One region of the Arthrobacter sp. SLBN-122 genome, then DNA from elsewhere that is predicted to be linked to it. Evidence: riboswitches for the same ligand, from Rfam matches in the RefSeq annotation. Region 1 holds a riboswitch; each other region holds the start of a gene.
What was found. A riboswitch is a leader RNA that binds a small molecule or an ion and turns the genes downstream of it on or off. The one in region 1 is predicted to bind S-adenosylmethionine.

Region 1 (7,122 bases):
CCGGATTTCGCCCCGCCGCAACGGCCTTCGCATGAAGGGTCCTGCCGCTGCGGACTACATCCTTACCAGCTACCCCGGACTGGTCTGAGCCCTCCCGGTTTTAGCACAAGGCCACCGGACAACCAGTGGTACCTGATTAAATGCTGTGGCACACCGTGCCGCAGCATTTTTCATGCCCGCCCTGGCTGGCAACAGGGCGGCAGCCCGGGCTGGGCCGGCGCTAGGTAGGGATGATCCGGAACAGGAACCTGGTGCGGACCATCATCCAGAGCAGCGCCAGGACCACGGCGTAGGCGGCGGTGTTCAGGAAGATGCTTTGCTGCTGCAGCGCCGGAATATTGGCCACGACGGCGATCAGCACCACGTGCATGATGAACACGTAAAGCGTGGCCCGGCCCAGCGGAACCAGGAACCAGCCCAGGAGCCGCTCCACCGGTTTCCAGTAGGCGCTGAGGAACGCGTAGGACGCCACCACCAGGACCAGGACGTTGAGCAGGCGGCCCGGGGCCAGGTATGTGCGGGAGAAGAAGGCGTCGTACATGGCCCGGTAGGAGGCGTCCGGCAGGAGCGCCAGGCGGACATCGTAGCTGTTGGCCAGGTACGGGTTGCCCCAGGACAGGAAGGCCAGTGCGAACGCGGCCGCGGTGCAGGCCACCACTATCACGGCGTGCGTGGACAGCCACGCCGTGATGCGGCGCCGGTGGTAACCCGCAACCAGCCCGAGCACGAACAGCACCTGCCACACCAGCAGCGGGAAGGAGTCCTCGAACTGCGAGGGCAGGATCCGCAACCTTGTCACAGCCCCCGCCGCATATACGCCGAGCGTCGCAACCAGCACCCAAATGGCCTTGCCGCGGTTCAGCGCCGCGAGGATCAGCGGGCTGGCCAGCAAAAGCACCACATAGAGCCCCATGACATTGAACTGCCAGGGCCCGAACTGCAGCAGCACGATGGCCGGGAGCACTTGGGGCGGGACGGGGAACTGGAACAGCGATGACATGCCGGCGTACAGGTCGTAGGTCCGGCCGGATCCGGTATGCCCGGCTCCACCGGTTCCCTGGTCAACGAATGTGGTCAGGGCCTCGGTATGGAAGAACGGGAGCAGGGACAGGAGGAAGACGCCGATCAGAACAGCCAGTGCCGTCAGGTAGAGCTTGCCGGCGCGGCGCGTGGTGAGGTCCACTACCCGTCCGAAGTCCTCCTTGGCCCTGGGCCCGTACACCATGCCCACCACCAGGCCGGAGAACAGGACAAACAGTTCGGCGCCGGACACAAAGCCCACGGCCTCCTGGGTGACCAGCTGGAACAGCGAGGCCATGCCCAGGTGGTTCACCACCACGAAGACGATGGCCACTCCGCGCAGCAGATCCACGCGCGAATCCCGGGTGGAGGGATCCCGGTAGCTCCAGGCCGTGGCAGCGTTGATCCGGCGGGGAACCTGCCACAGGGCCGCCAGGAGGATCACCATGGCGGCAGCGACAGACCAGGCGGCGGCCCCCGGGAGTGTGTTGGCCCTGACGTACGTGCTTCCTGAGGCCACGTCGGAGACGGGACCGGTGGCGATTGGTGCTGCCTTCAGTCTCTCCAGGGCCGCTTTGGCGATCTCCGGCTGGCCGGTGAGCAGCCAACTGATGCTTGCCACGCCGGTATCCCTGGTGCTGGTGCGCTCGTCCCAGACCACGGCGGCAGTCCCGGCAAAACCGGAGGAGGTGGCAGTTGTTACCACCTGGTCCCACCAACCGGCTTTGATCTCCGCCTCGGACGGCCCGCCCGAGGCCGGGCTGTAGAAAGCCGCGGTCTGGAGCAGGAAGGGCTTCCTGTGCCCCTCCGAGTAGGTGCCGTAGAAGTTTTCGTTGCCGGAATCCGTCAGCATCTCCTGGAGTTCGCCGGCCCGGGGCAGGGTGTTGGCGGCGGCACCTCCGGCGGTGTCATCGTGATAAGCAGCCAGCCCCACCCAGTCCACGGCGTCATCGCCCGGGTAGTACGGCGCGTAGGCGCTGTCGCTTCCGTCCCAGGCCCCGTCACTGTTCGTGTCCAGGAGGGAAAAGCCTTCACTTCCCGGCTGCGGCGCATCGCGGTTGCGGTCGAAGGGGTAGTCCTTGCCCAGGTAGGGCGCCCACACCATGGCGGCCGGGCCGCCGTCGTACTGCCTGAACGCTGCCGCAACCGCCTGGAAGGCCTCACGGTAGGCGGCAGGTTGCTGGCCCCAGGACACCCAGCTTGAGTTCATGTCCGGGGCAAACCGGATCAGCAGCTGCCCCTTGAAGCCGGCGGCGAGGCCGCGCACCTGCTTGGCGAACGCTTCCGCCTCCGGAGCGCCGAGCTGGTCCAGCGGCACCGATGGCTTTACCGTGAGCAGGGCGTGGGTGCCTTCGGCTCCGGCCTGCTGAAGGAAGCCATCGATGTCATTCCGTTCCGAATCGCGGTACGGAATGGTGATGTCATGGCCGAAGACGGCCGGGCGGGCGCCCAGCCTGCCGCTGAAGCCTGCGGCGGTGTCCTCGCCCCATTCGAGCACGGCACCAAGCCAGGGCTTTCCCTTCTCCGGAGCAGCCTCCGCCGCATGCGACGGAGCAGCGGCCAGCAGGACCATGAGCCCAATGAGGGCCGCAGCCAGAAACGCGCAGATCGGGTGCCGATGGTTCCGGCGGGTTGCGGCGTGGTGGTGCGATGTGACTGCACGCATGGTGAGAAGTCCCCCGGTACTCATTGCCCTGATGACGCCGGCGGCGCCCCGGTAAGAACTTTATCGGCCCGGCGGCTGCTGACAGCGCGCGGCAGGCCGCCCACCTGCGGTGATGTCCGGCGTCGGACCGTCCCCGGGCGCTGCAACTTCCCTCGCCGCAGCTCAATTACGGAACATGACGACGGCGGCCGTGCGGCCCGGCGCGGCAGGTGTTACGTTTTTGGGGAGTAATGAGTACCGGTGTGAAGCCCTGACTGGCCGGTCGGCAACCCTCCCTTTCGCGGCGGGGTGCCTCAGGTGAATACTCGGCATATCGACCGATTCGAGCTGCAAGCGTGAAAGAAGGAGATCCGTCGTGTCCGACGCACCCGCCCCTGACGAAAAATTGTCCTACCGCCTGATCACAGGGCCGGACGACCGCTCATTCTGCGAACGGATCTCGGCTGCGCTGGCTGACGGTTACGTCCTGCACGGCAGCCCGGCAGCCACCTTCAACGGCAGCAGTGTCATCGTGGCGCAGGCAGTGGTCCTTCCGGCAGCCATCGCCTCCGCCGACGCAGCGGTGGCCACCGCAGTGGATCAGCTGGACGCAGAATTTGAGGGCGAGTTCGACGGCGAGGGCCACGCATGAGCTACGCGGGAGATCTCACGCCCCAGGAAGCATGGGCAAAGCTGGAGCAGGGAGCCATCCTGGTGGACGTCCGCACCGAGGGCGAATGGGCCCACATCGGCATCCCGGACACCAAGGCCACGGACAACGATCCCCTCTTCATCCAGTGGACCTTCCCCGGCGGCATCCCCAACCCGGACTTCGTGAAGGACCTCAAGGAGCAGGCGCCGGAGGACCCCTCCGCTGAACTGGTGTTCCTGTGCCGGTCCGGCGCCCGTTCGGTTGCCGCTGCCACCGCCGCCACGCAGGCCGGCTTCACCTCCTACAACGTGCTGGAGGGCTTTGAAGGCGAGCCGGACCGCTACGGTGAGCGCACCGTCAACGGCTGGAAGAACCGCGGCCTGCCCACCAACCTCGGAAAGAACTAAGTGAGCTTCAATCAAGACGCCCCGGGATGGAGCCCTGACACCCAGGCTGTCCGCGGCGGGCTGGACCGCACCAACTTCCAGGAAACGTCCGAGGCCATCTTCCTGAACTCCGGCTTCGTCTACGAATCCGCTGCAGCAGCTGAACGGGCCTTCACCGGCGAAGACGAGCGCTTTGTCTACTCCCGCTACGGCAACCCGTCCGTGGCTACTTTCCAGGAGCGGCTCAGGCTGCTGGAAGGGACCGAAGCGTGCTTTGCGACGGCGTCGGGCATGTCCGCAGTGTTCACCGCCCTGGGTGCCCTGCTGGCTGCCGGGGACCGGGTGGTGGCCGCCCGTTCGCTCTTCGGGTCCTGCTTTGTGATCCTGAACGAGATCCTCCCGCGGTGGGGCGTGGAGACCGTCTTCGTGGATGGTCCGGACCTGGACCAGTGGCGCGAGGCCCTCTCCCAGCCCACTACCGCCGTCTTCTTCGAATCCCCGTCCAACCCCATGCAGGAGATCGTGGACATCGCCGCGGTCAGCGAGCTTGCGCACGCCGCCGGGGCCACCGTGGTGGCGGACAACGTCTTTGCCACTCCCCTGCTGCAGCGCTGCGGCGACCTGGGCGCGGACGTGATCGTCTACTCGGGAACCAAGCACATCGACGGCCAGGGCAGGGTGATGGGCGGCGCCATCCTGGGCACCAAGGAGTTCATCGACGGCCCGGTGAAGCAGCTGATGCGCCACACCGGGCCGGCACTCTCTGCGTTCAACGCCTGGGTCCTCACCAAGGGCCTGGAGACCATGAGCCTGCGGGTAAGCCATTCCTCTGCCACCGCCCTGCGGCTCGCGGAGTGGCTGGAGGAACAGCCCGCCGTGAGCTGGGTGAAGTATCCGCTGCTCAAATCCCACCCTCAGTATGAGCTGGCCGCAAGGCAGATGAGCGCCGGCGGTACCGTCCTCACCCTTGAGCTCGCCTCCACCGGCGGACGCTCCGGCAAGGAAGCGGCCTTCGCCCTGCTGGACGGGCTGCGGATCATCGACATCTCCAACAACCTCGGCGATTCCAAGTCCCTGATCACGCACCCCGCCACCACCACCCACCGCGCCATGGGGCCGGAGGGACGTGCCGCCATTGGCCTCACTGACGGTGTGGTCCGGCTTTCCGTGGGCCTTGAGGATGTTGACGACCTGATCGGCGACCTGGAACAGGCCCTGAAACAGATCTAGCCGGGCGGGGAATGGTCCGTCCGGACTTCCAGCTGGACCTGCACGCTGTCACCGTCCTTGAGGTGCGCCTTGTCCCTGACTTCCTTCTTGACGGGCAGCAGGTACGACGCGCTTTTGCTGTCGCGGAACAGCGACGTCTGCCACGCATGGCCGTCCACCTTGGCCTGGACTTTGACGGAGCCGAACGCCTTGCTTGCCCCTGCCGTTAGAGCGCGGACGTCATCCGCCACCTCTGCCGGCAGGGTCACGAAGTGCCAGCCGGCTTCGCCCGGGTACAGCCACAGTTCGGCATTAAAGGAATACGACGGCGTCACGCGCCGAGTATGGCACGCCACCCCCGCAGGTGCCACAGATTTCGCCGGTGTGGCTATGAGCCCGCTGGAACCTAAAGTGTGGGCTTCGTCGTCTGCTGCTCTGAAGGAAGTGAAACCAAGGCGAGATAACGCATTACCAGGGCCGCTGAAATCAGCGCTGCCGAGAACGGCAGGCAACCCTGGGCTGCCAGAACATAGATTTGCGTCAAGGCGAAGAAAAAGCCGTTGGAACCGTTCAACGTATAGGTTCCGATCGTCTGCATAAACGTATTTGAGAACAACAGGATCAACAGGCCCACCGCACCCAGGATGATTCCCGCCCACAAGGTGCGCCGATACAACATCGACTTCGCGTTTTCCACCAATTCAATCCCCCAATTACAAGAGCAGCCCATGCCACCGATAACCCACCTAAGCACGGGCTGCAACGCTCGACAAGGCTCGGGGAAATCGGGCCGGCTGTCCCTCAAGACTGGCGGACGCGCAGCAATTCGGGCGTGGCCTCCACATCTGCAAGATCCAGGGCATCGCGCATTGTGACGTGGACGGCCTGCCTGACCACCGCGCCGAAGCCCATGTCCTCCGGGGGCGGGCCTGCCAGGGCCTTTTCCCGGGCGCGCCGCTGCTCAGCGGCTCCTGTTCCGCGGGCGATGACATCCTCCACGCCCTGCCGGGCCAGGGCCAGCTCGCCCTGTTCAGCCAGGACGGGAGCCAGGTAGTCCACCAGTGAGCGCACCACGTCCGCGGCCGGCGCGGGTCGGAAATTGCCGAAATCCAGGAGTTCACCACTGAGGCCGGCGCTGCTGGCCTGCCAGGAGGCCATCCGTAAAAGGACAGTCGGAACCGGCGCGGGGTCCACGCCGTCCCGCCATTCCCTGCTGGCGGATTCCACCAGCGCCCGGACCAGCACGGCAATGAGCGCGGCGTCCTCGGCACGAAGGCACACGTCCGCCACGCGGACCTCCACCGTGGGGTGGTTGCGGGAAAGCCGGGCATCGAAATACAGCATGCCCTCATCGAGCATGACGCCGCTCTCCAGCAGCCGGGTGACAACCCGCCGGTAGGCAGCGTAGGTGCCATAAATACCGGCAGGTCCTGCGGTGGGCCACCGGTTCCAGGCCTGCGTGCGGTAGCTTTCGAAGCCGGTGGGAACGCCGTTCCAGAAGGGCGAATTGGCGCTTAGGGCCGTCAGCACTGCCAGCTTGTCCCGGATCCGGTCCAGGACCGCCACGCCCTCTTCGGGCGATTCGATAAAGGTGTGCACGTGGAAGCCGCAGGTCAACTGTTCCTGGGCGGTGAGGCCAAAGCGCTCCAGCATCCTTGCGTAGCGCGGGTCAGGAGTGGTGTGGGTGGTGGACGCCATCGGCGAGGTGGCCAGTGCCGCCACCCGGGCGCCGTGTCTCCTGGCGGACTGATCAGCCAGGGAGCGGCCCGCGCGGATCTGTTCGAGCAGGCTCCCGTATTCCAGGCACGGCCGGGTCTGCGTCTCGATCTGCTCAAGCTTCAGCTCGGCACTCAAGCCCATCTCGTCGTCGTAATCCGCCTGCTTTCCCGTGTGGTGGACCTCCGGGTCCACGGGAAGATCGTCGGCTGCAACGTGGTGGTTGGCCAGGAGGGCGTCGGCCAAGGCAAGGGGCTCCCCGGACTCCGGATCAACGATCAGGAGTTCTTCCTCCACGCCAAAAGTACGCATACCAACATTCTGCGATACTTGCCCGGCATTGAAAGGCCACCAGCGGTTCATGACGAACCGTGAATCCTAGTCCTGGAAGTACTCCACCTTGGCACCGATGGTGTTCAGGCGCTCGGCCAGGTCCTCGTAGCCACGCTCGATCACGTAGATGTTCCGCAGCTCGGACACGCCCCGCGCGGCGA
Region 2 (7,122 bases), 1.3 Mb from region 1:
CGGTACAGAGCTGCACCTCACCGCTGTCCCGGAGGAAATGACGGGCAACGGCCCGGCCTGATGGCCGACGGCGCCCGGCCATAAGCACGCACGTCACCCGGGCGCGTTACTGGGGCAGTCATCGATCACGTCATCGGGGCGCGTCACCGGGGGGAGCTATCGGCTGACTGGAGGCGCTTCCACGTCCGCGATGCCCACGAAACGCGTCCCCACGCCGTCGTACTCGCCGCGGACACAGCCGGGGCGGACGGCGGGAACATCGGACGGCGGATGGTGGCTGCACACCACGTAGGTGAAGTCCGGCCACCACTTCTTGGGCCTGGCCGCCTCCTCGTAACCGCAGACTGCGCATTCCAGGTGCACCCACACCGGCCGCTTGCCCGTCCGATTGGCGCGCGACTGCACAAGCCAGGGCGGAGGATTGTCCAGGATGCCGCGGAGTTCGGCCTCCGTCATCCATTTCGGCAGGCCGTGGCGCTGCGCCATTTCAAGGGGAACGTCAAGGGTTATTGCGGCGTCGCGTCTGCTGATCATCACCTTCCACCATACGGGAGGCCGCCAAATCGCCGGCGGAACGGCACCGGAAACAGCGGTACCTATGCGGCCAACGCAATCCCCGCGGCGGCGGCGGCAAGCCCGAGGCCCAGGTTGACTGCCACGTTGAGGGCCGCGGCACCGAACCGGGCTTCGCTGAGCAGGCGGATGGTGGCCGTGGTCCATGAACTGAAGGTGGTGAGTCCGCCGGCCAGTCCCGTGGCCAGGCCCACCTGCCATTCCGCGCCCAGTCCCAGCCTGCCGGTCACCCCTTGTGCCAGGCCAATGATGAAGCACCCCATGACGTTGACCACCAGCGTGGCCCAGGGCCAGTGCAGTGCCGCGTGGCCATCCCTGCGGACGCTGCGGATGCTGCTGTGGTGCGCGAACCAGCTGTCGATTGCGAACCGCAGGAGTGCGCCAGCCACGCCAAAGACTCCCACCAGGGCTGCCGTGATCATTGCAGTCCGAGGTTCCGGGCTATCAGCCTTCCGGAACGCCAACCCAGGCCGGCGGCCGCCAGACCGAGCCCCAGTGACAATCCCAGATACAGGATCCATACCGGGTGTGCACCTGCGCGGGCCAACTGGTCCGAGGCGAAAACCACCGCTGAAAACGTGGTGAAGGAGCCCAGCAGGCCCGGCCCTATCCCGGCCCGCAGCCAGAACGCCGTATGCGGGCGTGCCATCCAGATGGTGGTCAGCGCCGCGAGGGCGAAACTGCCGCTGATGTTGATGGCCAGCGTGGCCCACGGGACCGAGCCGGGCACGTCCGGAAACGCCAGCCCCAGCCCGTAGCGCAGCTCACTGCCGGCCAGCCCGCCGACGGCCACAGCCAGCCAGGCGCGCCCGGTGGGCATCGCCACGTCAGGGACCGTCCAGGGTGCAGCCGGCGTGCGGGGCGTCGCTGGAGACCCACAGCGCGGAGGCGATCTCGTCAGCGAGGTCGAACTCGCGGACGCCGCCCGAAGCGCCGATCCGCACCACCAGGGCGCCGCCGAAGGGCCGGCGGCCCACCACCTCGACATCGGCGTCGAGGTCGATGTCCTGGCCGGCAAGGTAACGCAGCAGCTCCGGGTTGTCGTCGCTGATCCTGGTAATCCTGCCGGCATGGCCCTGGTCCAGTTCGGCGAGGAGGTGCGCGCGCGGCATCAGCACATTCCCGTCGGCGGTGGGGATGGGATCGCCGTGCGGGTCACGCTTTGGATTGCCGAGCTTTGCGGCCACCCGTTCGATGAACGTGTCCGACACTGCGTGTTCGAGTTGTTCTGCCTCATCATGGACTTCGTCCCAGCTGTATCCGAGCCGCTGGACAAGGTAGGTCTCGATCAACCGGTGGCGCCGGACCATGGCCAGGGCCAGCCGCAGGCCGTCCTCGGTGAGCGTGACGGCGCTGTAGGGTTTGTGGTCCACCAGGCCCTGGTCCTTGAGCTTGCGGACCATCTCGGACACCGAGGAATTGGCCACCCCCAGCCGCTGCGCAAGCTGGGTGGACGTGATGGGCTTGTCCTGCCATTCCGTGAACGAATAAATGACCTTGACGTAGTCCTCGATCGAGGAGGAGGGCGCGCTGGTCTTCACACGGTCAAGCCTACCGGCTCGGCGTGCGCCGCATGGGATGCGAGGTCATGCCTTGGCCGCCCGCCAGGCCAGAGCGAGGTAGGGGAGCTCGATTTCCTGGTCAGGGGTGTAGCCGAGGTGTTTGTGCAGGTACCAGTCCAGGTTGGCCAGGACCTTGGCGCGCGTTGCCTCGCCGGCCCGGAGGTAGTAGCTGCGGGACTTGGTCAGTTCCATGAGGTCCGTGGTGGTCATCGTGTCCTGCCAGTGGGTGACGTGCCCTTCGAGGCCCTGGAATTCGGGCCCGACGACGGGTTTGTGGCCCGGCCGGTAGACGTCGCCTGCGTGCATGATCCGGGAGAGCCGGTGCACCCAGGGAACAGAGGTGTCCAGCTGGTTCCAGACCAGGGCCAGGGTCCCGTGCGGCCGCAGGACGCGGGCCAGCTCGGTGCTTGCCGCGAGGGCGTCACACCAGTGCCACGCCTGGGCAACGGTGACGACGTCGAAGTGGGCGTCGGGCAGGCCTGTCGCCTCGGCAGTCCCCGGCACGGCCGTGGCGGCCCGGTAGTGTTCCGTGAGCTGGGCGAGCATGTCCGCGGAGGGGTCCACGGCCGTGACGTGAAGTCCCATGTCCAGCAGCAAAGCAGTGAACTTTCCGGTTCCGGCGCCTACGTCGAGGGCATCGTGGGCATCGGCGGGCACCAACCACCGGGCCACCACTTCCGGGTAGCCGGGCCGGACGCGCTGGTAGTGCCTGCCGCCGTCCTGGAAGCTCTGCCCCAGTTCCCTGCGCCGCCCGTGATCAAGCTTGGGGCCACCCCGAACCACGCGTGGCCTCCTTCACCTGGCATCCTGCGGTACCTTTCGAATTTACCGCATCCTCCCGGCCGCCGGATCGATCGCCTAGGCGGCAGGGGTTGGGTGGGGTGTCAGTCGTCGATGCAGGGCGCGGCGCCGGCGGTGCCCGGGGTGTTGGGTGCCCAGTGCGGGTAGGTGCGGGTGTCATTGGCGGGCACCCAGCGGCCGGCGTCCACCACGTAATCCCAGCCCAGACCGTTGCTCCGCAGGGCGCGGATGCCGGCGAGCAGGCGTTCGGCGTCCTCCAGGCGTGAACCGACACCGAAGCTGGCGCGGAGGGAACCGGACGGCAGGCCCAGGCGCTTGAGCAGGGGATGGGCGCAGAATCGGCCGTCCCGCAGTCCCACCCCATGCTCTGCCGAGAGGTAGGCCGCCACCAGTCCGGCGTCGTAGCCCTCAACGGAGAAGTTGACCACGCCGATGGTGTCCGTTTCGGGGTTGGTGTCCTTGAAGATCTGGTGGACGGTGACACCGTCGATCCCCAGCAGGCCCTCCACCAGGAAGGAACGGATGGCGGACTCGTGGGCATGCCAGCGTTCCTGGTCCAAGCCTGCAATCACCTGGGTGGCGCGGGCCAGTGTGGCGGCTCCCAGGACGTTGGGTGAGCCCCCCTCATGGCGCGCCGGCCCGGTGGCCCAGCTGACGCCGTCGAGCCTGGCTTCCTTGACCGCGCCGCCGCCCGCGAGGTGCGGGACGCCGGCGTCCAGCCAGTCCGGGCGTCCCACCAGGACGCCGGCGCCGAAGGGCGCGTACAGCTTGTGGCCGGAGAAGGCGAGGTAGTCGACATCGTCCGCGCTGATGTCCACGCGGCGGTGGGGAGCGAGCTGGGCGGCGTCCACCACGATCCGTGCGCCGTGGTCATGGGCCAGCGCGGCCAGGGCCCGGATGGGCAGGATTTCGCCGGTGACGTTGGAGGCGCCGGTGACCGCGAGCAGGCTGACGCCGCCCTGTGCAAGTTCGGCCCGAAGGGCCTCCAGGGTGCCGGTGATGGTGTCGGCGGCGATGATGCTGCGGTGCGGGACGCCCTGCCACGGCAGGAGGTTCGCGTGGTGTTCGATGTCCAGGTAGAGCACTTCGCCGTCGTGCCGGCCATTGGTTACCGGCAGGCAACCGGCCAGCAGGTTCAGCGAATCTGTGGTGTTGCGCGTGAAAATGACCGAATCGTCCGCCCGGCCGCCGACGAAATCCCTGACGATGCTGCGGGCGTTCTCATACACGGAGGTGCTGATCTGGGATGCGTATCCTGCCCCGCGGTGGACGCTCGCGTAGTAGGGGAGGATCTCGTTCAGGTAGGCCGACACCACGGACAACGCCGGGGCTGAGGCGCCGTAATCGAGGTTGGCGTACCGGACGTGTCCGCCTGAAATCAGGGGCGCCTGGATTTCGGCGCCGGTGACGGCAGCGAGCGGCCGGCCGGCTGCGGCGTGGCGTCCGTCGGGGACGTTGGCTTCGGCAATGACGGGCTGGGGGGAGACGGTGGCAGTTGTCACAGAGACCTCACTTGATGACAGGACTCCGCCATTGGGGGAATCCGCGCTTGCCGCATCCGCTCCGGACCGGCCTGGTCGTCACCCGGGGCACCCCACCGCGAATGGAGGGTTGCCGGCCAGCAAACCGGGGTTTTGCGCTGGCACTCGTGACCTGCCTAAAAGCGTAGGACATGGGGCGGCCAGGATTGAAGCCGCGGCAATTGTTAAGGCATTTGTTACGTGCAGCCGAAAAACGACGCCGGGCACCTCCCCAAGAAGGTGTCCGGCGTCGCATTATTCGCTTTTTTGCGGAAAGGGCGTCAGTTACAGCAGATCGTCCAGGTACGGGTTCAGGCGGTGCAGGACCTCCGAGTGCAGGATTGAGTTCGTGGCCAGGGCGTTTCCGCCGAACGGGCCGTCCTCGCCTTCCAGGGACGTGAACCGGCCGCCGGCCTCTACCACGATCGGCACCAGGGCGGCCATGTCATAGAGGTTCAGCTCCGGTTCGCAGGCGATGTCCACCGAGCCTTCGGCCACCATGCAGTACGACCAAAAATCGCCGTAGGCCCGGGTCCGCCAGACATCCTCGGTCAGGCCAAGGAATTCGTCAAGGTTTCCGCGTTCCTTCCAGCCGCCCAGGCTGGAGTACGAGAGAGAGGCGTCGGAAAGCTTTGACACGTCGGAGACGCGGAGCCGGGTGGCGGCGGCAAGGGATCTGCCCATGTACGCGCCCATGCCTTTCGCCGCCCACCAGCGCTTACCAAGGGCCGGGGCACTGACTACACCCACCACCGGCTCGCCCTCATCCACGAGGGCGATCAGCGTGGCCCACACCGGAACGCCGCGGACAAAGTTCTTGGTCCCGTCAATGGGATCGATGATCCAGCGCCGCGAACCGTGGCCGGTGCTCCCGAACTCCTCGCCCAGGACGGCGTCGCGGGGGCGGGAACGGGAGAGCTGGCCGCGGATGGCTTCCTCGGCGGCCTTGTCCGCGTCGGTGACCGGCGTCAGGTCCGGCTTGGTCTCAACGTGGAGGTCCAGGGCCTTGAAGCGGCTCATCGTCTGGTCATCCACGGAGTCGGCCAGGACATGGGCCAGGCGCAGGTCATCGTTGTAGCTCGAAGCGGGTTGGATCATGGTTCCAAACTACCGTCTGCAAACGGTTCTGCCGGGAGAACGCGTCAGTTGACGCTGCCGAGCTCCTTGGTTTCCTGTGCTTCCATCCGTGGATCCGCACCCAGCAGCCGCCGCAGGGACGCCAGCCGGGCAGCCCCGGTGGGGCCTGCGTGTCCGCCCGCCACCCAGTCGTCAAGGCCGCAGTCCACCGCGGCTGCCGTGTGCTTGCAGCCGCGTTCGCAGTTTTCGATGCCGGGGGAGAGGTCCGGGAAGGAACGCAGGATCCGGTCCGGGTCCACGTGCGCCAGGCCGAAGGAGCGGATGCCGGGGGTGTCGATGATCCAGCTGCCGGGCGGCGCATCCGCCAGCCGCAAGGCAAGGGCAGACGACGACGTGTGGCGGCCGCGTCCGGTCACGGCGTTCACTCCGCCGGTGGCCCGCTCCGCGCCGGTCAGCGCGTTCACCATGGTGGACTTTCCGACTCCTGAGTGCCCGAGCATCACGGTGACCTTGCCGTCCAGGTGGTCACGGAGGGCAGCCACCGCCGCGCTGTCCAGCCGCGCCGAGAGGCCGTCATCGGACCGGGCGTCGATGCCCGATGCCTGCGCATCGGCCGTCCGGCTGATGATGACCGGGAAGTCCAGATGGGTGTAGTTGGAAAGGAGTTCCGCAGGGTCTTTGACGTCGGCCTTGGTGACCAGCAGGATGGGCTCGATCCCTGCGTCGTAGGCGGCCACCAGTGCGCGGTCTATGAATCCCGTGCGGGGCTCCGGGTTGGCCGCGGCCACCACGATCACCAGTTGGTCCGCGTTGGCCACCACCGCCCGTTCAATGGGGTCGGTGTCGTCGGCGCTGCGGCGCAGGAGGGTGTGGCGGTCCTGGATCTTCACCAGCCGGGCCAGCGTGTCCGGTGCTCCGGACACGTCCCCCACCAGTGACACGAAATCGCCGGCAACCACTGGCGAGCGGCGCAGTTCCCGGGCGCGCGCGGCAATGACAACGCGCTCGTTCTCCGAGTCCTCGTCCACCACTGCGGTGTACCGGCCCCGGTCCACCGTGATGATGCGTCCGGTCACGGCGTCGTCATGGCTGGGGCGGTCCTTGGTGCGTGGCCGGGAACCCTTCTTGCTGGGACGGATGCGGACGTCCGATTCGTCCCAGGAACCAGTGCTACGCGCCACTGACGCGCCCTTCCGGTCCGGCTGCGGACCCCGCTTCCTGGGCCAGCATGCCGGCCCACAGCTGTGGGAAGTCCGGCATGGTCTTGGCGGTGGTGCCGATGTCCTCCACCTGGACGCCCTCCACCGCGAGTCCCAGGATGGCACCCGCCGTGGCCATTCGATGGTCCGCGTAGCTGTGCACGACGCCGGCATGCAGCGGGGCGGGCCGGATCACCAGGCCGTCGCTGGTTTCCTCGGCGTCGCCGCCGAGCCGGTTGATCTCCGCCACCAGGGCCGCGAGCCGGTCCGTCTCATGCCCCCGCAGGTGGGCGATCCCGCTGAGCCGGGAAGGTCCGGAGGCCAGGGCGCACAGGGCTGCCACCGTCGGAGCCAATTCACTGGTGTCAGCGAAGTCACCGCCCTTGATCT
Region 3 (7,122 bases), 1.9 Mb from region 1:
CGTGACCTGGACAGCTTGGCCAAACGCCGGCTGCTGACGCGTACCCGGGGTGGCGCCACTACCGGCGCCCTGGCCTACGATCTTCCCGGCCGCTACAACCGCGACGACCACGCGGAGGCCAAGGAACAGATTGCCCAGTGCGCCTCGGCGTTGATCCGGCCCGGGGCGGTGATTGGCCTGTGCGGGGGGACCACCAGCACCGCGCTCGCGCAGATCCTCGCTACCCGTGAGGACCTGAACGCGCCGTCCAATCAGCCCACCCTTACTGTGGTCACCAATGCCATCAACATCGCCGGCCAATTGGCGGTGCGGCCCAACATCAAGGTGATGGTGACCGGGGGAATCCTCAACCCGCGGTCCTATGAGCTGGTGGGGCCCTATACGGACATCATCATGCAGAAGGTGGTGCTGGACATCGCGTTCATCGGTGTCAACGGCATTGATCCCGAAGTTGGCCCAACCAACACGGGGGAAGGGGAGGCATCAGTGAACGCCCTGCTCGCCAGCAGGGCCCGGGTGTCCTATGTCCTGGCCGATTCCTCCAAGGTGGGCGTGCGGGCCTTCGCCACCATGGACGGCTATGACTTCACCCGTCTGATTACCGATTCCGGGATCTCCCCACGGGACAAGGCTGCCTTTGAGGCCAACGGCACGGAAGTGATCGTCGCGCCGGCCTGATTTCCGGGGAGTCCAGTGGTTCGGCAGTTCCATCAGCCCGGATCCAGAAACTGAAGGCAAGATGGGAACATGCTGGTTCCCTCCCGCCGTCGCCTGCGGCTCGAAGTATGGATCGTCCTTGGCCTCTCCCTGGGCCAGTCGGCTGTCTACTCCGTGGTGCAGCTGCTGGACAAGATGACCCGCGCTCCGCTGGCGGAGGGCACGTCCACGCTGAACCGCTCCCAAAGCACCCGCGAGTACTTCGACCTCACCTACCAGCTGCTGGACATCATCTTTGCACTGGTGCCGGTGCTGCTGGTTCTCTACTTCCTTACGGACCAGCGCCAGGCAGGGCCGGGTGATGCCGGGAACTCCCGCTCCGCGTTCCAGAAGCTCGGGTTCAATTTCGTCCGGCCCGGCAAGGATCTGCTGCAGGGCCTCGGACTGGCCGCGCTGATCGGCATTCCCTCACTGGGGCTCTATGCGGCCGGCCGGGCACTGGGAATCACCACCGCCATTATCCCGAGCGCCCTGGATGCCTACTGGTGGACGGTTCCTGTGCTGATCCTGTCCGCCATCCGCCACGCAGTTCTCGAGGAAGTCATCGTGGTGGGCTACCTCCTGAACCGCTTTGGCAAGTTCGGGTGGAGCACGCCGCTGGCCATTGCAGTGAGTTCCCTGCTGCGCGGCAGCTACCACCTGTACCAAGGCTTCGGTCCGTTCTTTGGCAACGCCGTGATGGGCGTGGTCTTCGCCTGGCTGTACACCCGGACCCGGCGGGTCATGCCACTCGTCATCGCCCATGCCCTGCTGGACATCGTGGCCTTCGTGGGCTTCAGCCTGTTCGGCAAAGCCGTGGGGCTGGGCTAGGGCCCGAGGGCATCGGGGCTAAGCCTGGGATCGTACGGCTGATTTCGAAGAAACCTATTGGCGCTCACAACCTGTTGACCATCAACTGGCTTTCATGGATCGTGTGCACCATGAACCTGGGGGCGCGGTTGACAGCATGGTCGCTGGTGGCGGTCACAGTGCTGGCTGGACTTCTGGTTCTTGGGCAGTTGTGGAGCGTCCATCAGCAAACATCTGACTGGGCTCTCTGGCCAAAGGAAATTCCTTCACGAGTGCAGTTCGCCGGCCGCGACTATGACTGTGGCCCGACTCCAGCGGCTGCACATGACGACGTGAGCGGAATGACCAGGCAAGGCACGACAGCGGGTGGGGCCGAGATCCTCGCAGAACCTCCTTCGGTGGAAGCCAAGGTCTTCATCCTGGTGCGAACGGCTGAGGGGACGTTCGGCTGCGGCCTGCTTGGCGGTCCTTGATTTTTCAGGCACAGTCCTTGGCCAGGCCCCGCCGTTGCCGTTGCCGTTGCCACAGGACCTATCCCACGCAGGAGTATCAGCCAGCTTCGAATTCCAGCCCTCACATCAGCGACAGCACCAACTGCCAGTCCGCCTCCGGGTCGGGCGGCAACACAAAGGGCTTCGCATAAAAGTCGTCCCATAGCGGATCCGTCGGCGACAGTTCGTCCGGATCCAGCAGGTTGTCGCCGTCAGATTCCTCCACCTCGCACCCTGCCCACGCTGGCGCCGCTGGTGTACCCGTCGCCGGTGGTGCGGCGGGTGCAACCGTCGATTCATTCGGCGACAATATCCCTGGTGGCCAGTGGGGTGGTTCGGTGTCGTCGTGTTCAGGGTTGTAGTGGCGGCCGGTGGGTGAGGTCCAGCCCGGTGGCTCACGAGGGGTCGCCGCATCCGGTTTCCACTGGCTGTTGTGCTTGAGCCGGTGATGTTTTGGGCAGAGTTGTGCCAGGTTGCTGGTGCCGGTGGTGCCGCCGTGGTCCCAGGCGGTGAGGTGGTCGGTGTCGTTGTCCGGGGTGCGGTTGTTGCAGCCGGGGAAGGTGCATTTTCCGTCCCGCATCCGGATCCACTGTTTGACGGTTTCCGTGAGTCGGTAGCGGGTGCGGCCGATCTCCAAGGGGGCCCCGTCGCGAGGGTCGACCAGGACCCGGTAGAACGAGTCCGCCCCGTCCGCGACGAGCTTGCGTGCCAGGGAGGCCGGGATGGGGCCCAGGCCGTCCAGTTCTGCGGGTTCGTCGGTGCTGCCGAGGAGGGAGAACACCGGGACCATGACCAGGACGTCGGCCCGCGGAGTGGGGACCTGGGCTATCCCGGTGGTGCCTGCCGTGGGGGAACTGCTGTCTGTACCCGGCCCGCTTCCGGAGAAGGTGGCGGTGTCAGCGGTGGCGGTGTTTTCTGGACCGGGAAGCAGGCCTGTCCCGAGGAGCAGGGATGCTGCGATGTCGGGGCGGAGTTGGGTGAGGGTGCGGGGTTCGTTGGGGCCTTGGAGGCCGCGGGCGGTGGCGGTGGTGCGGTTCCAGATGGCGCAGGCGGTGTGCCCGGGGAGGCGGAGCGAGATCCAGGCCATGCCGTCGCGGTCCGGGCTGTATTCCATCCGCCGGTCCGCGACGCCCTTCGCGTGGCGCTTCTGCAGGCTTTCGGGGTGGTGGCGCTCCCGCCAGGCGCGGATCTTCGTCCGGAACCGGGACGGAACCAGCTTGCCGGGTGCGGCGCCGCGGGCCGGCTTGGGGGCAGCGGGGTCGAAGAAGTGGGCTACTAACGCGGCGGCGCCGTCCGGGGTGAGGCCTTCGGTTTCGTCGGCAACAATCCTGGCGTGCTGCCAGGACAGGGCCCCGGCGGCCAAAGCGTCCATCACCGGCGGCAGGGCACAGACACGGCGGGACTGCTCCACGAATGCCCCGGCAGCGCCGGAGCTGATGGTCAGGACACCCGCGATCTCCTCCACCGCTGACATCTCCGCGTAGGTGCGTTCACGCACGGGCGCGTCGGGGGCAAGCATTGCGTGCTGGATCTCAACGGCCTCGGCAACATCAACGGCCTTGACCGCGGCGAGCTGCGCCTCCAGCCGCTTCACCACCTCCAGCCGGGTCAGCCGGAGCTCATACCGCCGCTGCAAGACATCAACATCAGCCCCAACACCAACACCGGCAGCCAGGAACGTATCCTCAGCAGCCAGCGCATCCAGGGCGGCCACAGAGGCATGAACCCCCTCCAAGACCACCCCGCCACCGCTGCTGATTTCCATACGAACATCATCCATCGAGGCACTGACAATCAAAGGTCCGCAGGAATCCCGTTCGCGCCTGGCAGCCACGTTAAATGAATTCGGCCGCCATCGGGTAGTGACGCCGTTGTCACCACCTGATGGCGGCCGAAGCAGGTCCGGACAGTGGCCCGGAAAACCCAAATCCCGCGAGTGCCGGGAAAGAGGGATGAAGCGTTTAGATGGTGACTGCTCCGTTGGCGGTTTCGAACGTGACCGACAGGATTCCCGGCGTTCCGTGCGGGGCCACCCACTCAACCGCAACGTCCTCAAGCGGCTTCTCCACCGGCTCACCCAGCCACTCGGTCACGCGGGAGGCGGAACCGGCGATGGTCAGGCAGCTCATCTTGATGTTGCTGGCGTAGGCGTTGGACGGGTGCAGTGACGGGTCACCTTCCCACTTGAGCATGTACGGAACCTGGGGGTCGGCGATAAGGCCAAGGATGCCAATCTGCTTCCAGACCAGCTCCCGGCCGTCCGGGAACTTGCGGTTGCCGTTCACGGCAGCACGGCCAAGGCGTTCCTCAAAGGGGGCGAGGTCGTCCACTTCGACGCACCAGCCCATCCAGCCGCCGCCGGCTGCGGAACGGGCACGGACTGCCTGACCGAACGGTGCCTTGTCCGATGCCGGGTGGTCCAGGACCTCCACGACTTCCAGGTACTTGTGCCCGGCGAGCGGGATGATCATATTCCGGGTTCCGAACCGGGGGTGGACCCCGCCCTTCACTGCCTCAACGCCGAGGGCAGATGAAATACGTTCGGTAGTGGCCGCGAGGCCATCGGTTTCACAGGCGTAAGAGACGTGATCCATGCGCATGGCAACATCTTGGCACTTTGTGATCGGGCTCTCAGCTAAGGGTACCCTTACTGGAAACGCGGGCCGTGGAAAGTGCCGGGAATGGGGGGCAATCCGGACGACGGCGGCGTCCCCGGGCTGGGTGCCGCGCGCCAATCCGCCGTCAGTACGGGGGCATACCGGATGACCTTGTTCGTCACAATGCTGTCCACGGTGGCCGCCCGGTTCCTAGACTGGGCGCAGGTCATGAGCGCCAGCGCCAAGCCCCGGTTCGCTGGCCGGCAACCCTCCATCCGCGGTGGGGTGCCCCGGGTGAGGACCTGGCTGTCCGGCACCAGCCGGAAGCAAGCGCGGCCCGTACTGCTCCACGCATGCCGGGCCCATGTCAAAGGAGATTTGGATGTCCAACGGATGGTCCTTCGAAACCCGCCAGATCCATGCAGGCCAGGAAGTGGACAGTGCCACGGGAGCCCGTGCGCTGCCGATTTACCAGACCACGTCCTTCGTGTTCCCCAGTGCCGAAAGCGCAGCCAACCGCTTTGCCCTGGCTGAACTTGCACCCATCTACACCCGGATCGGCAACCCCACCCAGGACGCCGTCGAACAGCGGATCGCCAGCCTTGAGGGAGGCCTGGCCGCTTTGCTGCTGAGTTCCGGGCAGGCAGCGGAAACCTTCGCGGTCCTGAACATCGCGGAGGCCGGGGACCACATTGTGGCCAGCCCCAGCCTTTACGGCGGGACGTACAACCTGTTCGCCCACACCCTGAAGAAGTTCGGCATCTCGGTCACGTTCGTGGACGATCCCGACAACCTGGACCAGTGGCGCGCCGCCGTCCAGCCCAACACCAAGCTCTTCTTTGGCGAAGTGGTGTCCAATCCCCGCCAGGACGTCCTGGATATCGAAGGCATCTCCGGGGTGGCCCACCAGGCAGGCGTGCCGCTGATCGTGGACAACACCCTGTCCACCCCGTACCTGATCCGTCCGCTCGAGTGGGGCGCCGACATCGTGATCCATTCCGCCACTAAATACCTTGGCGGCCACGGCACGGCGATTGCCGGCGTCATTGTCGATTCCGGAAAATTCGACTTCAGCAAGGATCCTGAACGGTTCCCAGGCTTCAACACCCCTGACCCCACCTACAACGGCCTGGTCTACGCACGCGACCTCGGCGCCGATGGTGCGCTGGGAGCCAACCTGTCCTACATCCTCAAGGCCCGCGTCCAGCTGCTGCGCGATCTGGGCTCGGCCGTGTCCCCGTTCAACGCCTTCCTGATCTCCCAGGGCCTGGAGACGCTGAGCCTGCGGGTGGAGCGCCATGTCGCCAACGCCACGGAAGTGGCGCGCTGGCTGGAAGGAAGGGACGACGTCGAATCCGTCGCCTACGCGGGGCTGCCCTCCAGCCCCTGGTACGAACGTGGCCGCAAGTACGGGCCCAAGGGGACGGGCGCCGTCGTGGCTTTCAACCTGGCCGGCGGGGCGGAGGCGGGCAAGCGCTTCGTCGACGCCCTTGAACTGCACTCCCACGTTGCGAACATCGGCGACGTCCGCTCCCTGGTCATCCACCCGGCGTCGACCACCCACAGCCAGCTCTCGCCGGAGCAGCAGGCAGTGGCAGGGGTGACCCCGGGACTGGTCCGGCTGTCCGTAGGCCTGGAACACATCGATGACATCCTGGCCGACCTGGAAGCGGGCTTCCGCGCAGCCAAGGGCGCCCCGGCCTAAGACAACAGCCGGGGCTGCAGTGAGTGCCGCCGGCAAGCCGGGAAAGTCACAACCAGTCACACTCTTGGCTTGGAACGGGGGGTGTTTCGTACACTCGAACCAGGTCATGAGTGCCAGTGACAGCCCCGGCTTGCTGGCCGGCAACCCTCCATCCGCGGTGGGGTGCCCCGGGTGAGGACCTGGCCTGCCGGTCAAATGACGGCGGGCAAGCGCGTAGAAGAGGTCTTGCCATGACGGTTACCGTCGCCCGAACCACCATTCCCGAACACGGAATCGTCCGCTACGCCTCCATCGGGGGACTGGAACTTGAAGCCGGCGGCTACCTCCCGGACGTCACGCTGGCCTACGAAACCTGGGGCACGCTTAACGCGGACGGCAGCAATGCCGTCCTGATCGAGCATGCCCTGACCGGAAGCACCCACGTGACCCGTGGCGACACGGACGAAGAAGGCTGGTGGGAACAGCTGGCCGGTCCCGGCGCGCCCGTGGACACGGACAGGTTCTTCGTGGTGTCCATCAACATCGTGGGCGGCTGCTACGGGTCCACCGGTCCGTCGTCGCCCGCCCCGGACGGATCCCCCTGGGGCTCCCGTTTCCCGCTCGTCACCCTGCGGGACAGCACGGTGGCGGAGGCCCGGCTGGCAGACCAGTTGGGCATCAAGAGCTGGTTTGCCGTCCTGGGCGGCTCCATGGGCGGCGCCCGTTCCCTGGAATGGGCCGTGACCTACCCGGAGAGGGTGCAGCGCTGTGCCGTCATCGCCGTGGGGGCCGCAAGCACAGCCGAGCAGATCGCCTTCGCGCAGGCCCAGACGCTGGCCATCCG

Region 2: linked by a shared signal. The riboswitch ahead of FBY36_RS01075 (aminotransferase class V-fold PLP-dependent enzyme) and the one ahead of FBY36_RS07290 (DUF1737 domain-containing protein) in region 1 are both predicted to bind S-adenosylmethionine.
Region 3: linked by a shared signal. The riboswitch ahead of FBY36_RS15805 (bifunctional o-acetylhomoserine/o-acetylserine sulfhydrylase) and the one ahead of FBY36_RS07290 (DUF1737 domain-containing protein) in region 1 are both predicted to bind S-adenosylmethionine.

The regions. Positions count from the first base shown of each region.
Region 1 covers NZ_VFMS01000001.1:1,544,744-1,551,865, forward strand. Annotated here, with positions in the region: gene FBY36_RS07280 (hypothetical protein) at 1-88, shown strand, start outside; gene opgC (OpgC domain-containing protein) at 221-2,686, opposite strand; SAM riboswitch class IV at 2,913-3,028, shown strand; gene FBY36_RS07290 (DUF1737 domain-containing protein) at 3,042-3,317, shown strand; gene FBY36_RS07295 (rhodanese-like domain-containing protein) at 3,314-3,724, shown strand; gene FBY36_RS07300 (O-succinylhomoserine sulfhydrylase) at 3,725-4,933, shown strand; gene FBY36_RS07305 (DUF1905 domain-containing protein) at 4,930-5,247, opposite strand; gene FBY36_RS07310 (hypothetical protein) at 5,319-5,609, opposite strand; gene FBY36_RS07315 (glutamate--cysteine ligase 2) at 5,714-6,940, opposite strand; gene FBY36_RS07320 (UDP-N-acetylglucosamine 1-carboxyvinyltransferase) at 7,007-7,122, opposite strand, start outside.
Region 2 covers NZ_VFMS01000001.1:228,034-235,155, reverse strand. Annotated here, with positions in the region: gene FBY36_RS01105 (S1C family serine protease) at 1-61, shown strand, start outside; gene FBY36_RS01100 (hypothetical protein) at 157-534, opposite strand; gene FBY36_RS01095 (fluoride efflux transporter FluC) at 597-995, opposite strand; gene FBY36_RS01090 (fluoride efflux transporter FluC) at 992-1,393, opposite strand; gene FBY36_RS01085 (metal-dependent transcriptional regulator) at 1,401-2,114, opposite strand; gene FBY36_RS01080 (class I SAM-dependent methyltransferase) at 2,160-2,918, opposite strand; gene FBY36_RS01075 (aminotransferase class V-fold PLP-dependent enzyme) at 3,020-4,438, opposite strand; SAM riboswitch class IV at 4,477-4,590, opposite strand; gene hisN (histidinol-phosphatase) at 4,742-5,554, opposite strand; gene rsgA (ribosome small subunit-dependent GTPase A) at 5,599-6,714, opposite strand; gene aroA (3-phosphoshikimate 1-carboxyvinyltransferase) at 6,704-7,122, opposite strand, start outside.
Region 3 covers NZ_VFMS01000001.1:3,439,182-3,446,303, forward strand. Annotated here, with positions in the region: gene FBY36_RS15780 (DeoR/GlpR family DNA-binding transcription regulator) at 1-678, shown strand, start outside; gene FBY36_RS15785 (CPBP family intramembrane glutamic endopeptidase) at 748-1,527, shown strand; gene FBY36_RS15790 (hypothetical protein) at 1,602-1,979, shown strand; gene FBY36_RS15795 (HNH endonuclease signature motif containing protein) at 2,080-3,762, opposite strand; gene FBY36_RS15800 (VOC family protein) at 3,959-4,597, opposite strand; SAM riboswitch class IV at 4,819-4,933, shown strand; gene FBY36_RS15805 (bifunctional o-acetylhomoserine/o-acetylserine sulfhydrylase) at 4,977-6,299, shown strand; SAM riboswitch class IV at 6,402-6,517, shown strand; gene metX (homoserine O-acetyltransferase MetX) at 6,530-7,122, shown strand, end outside.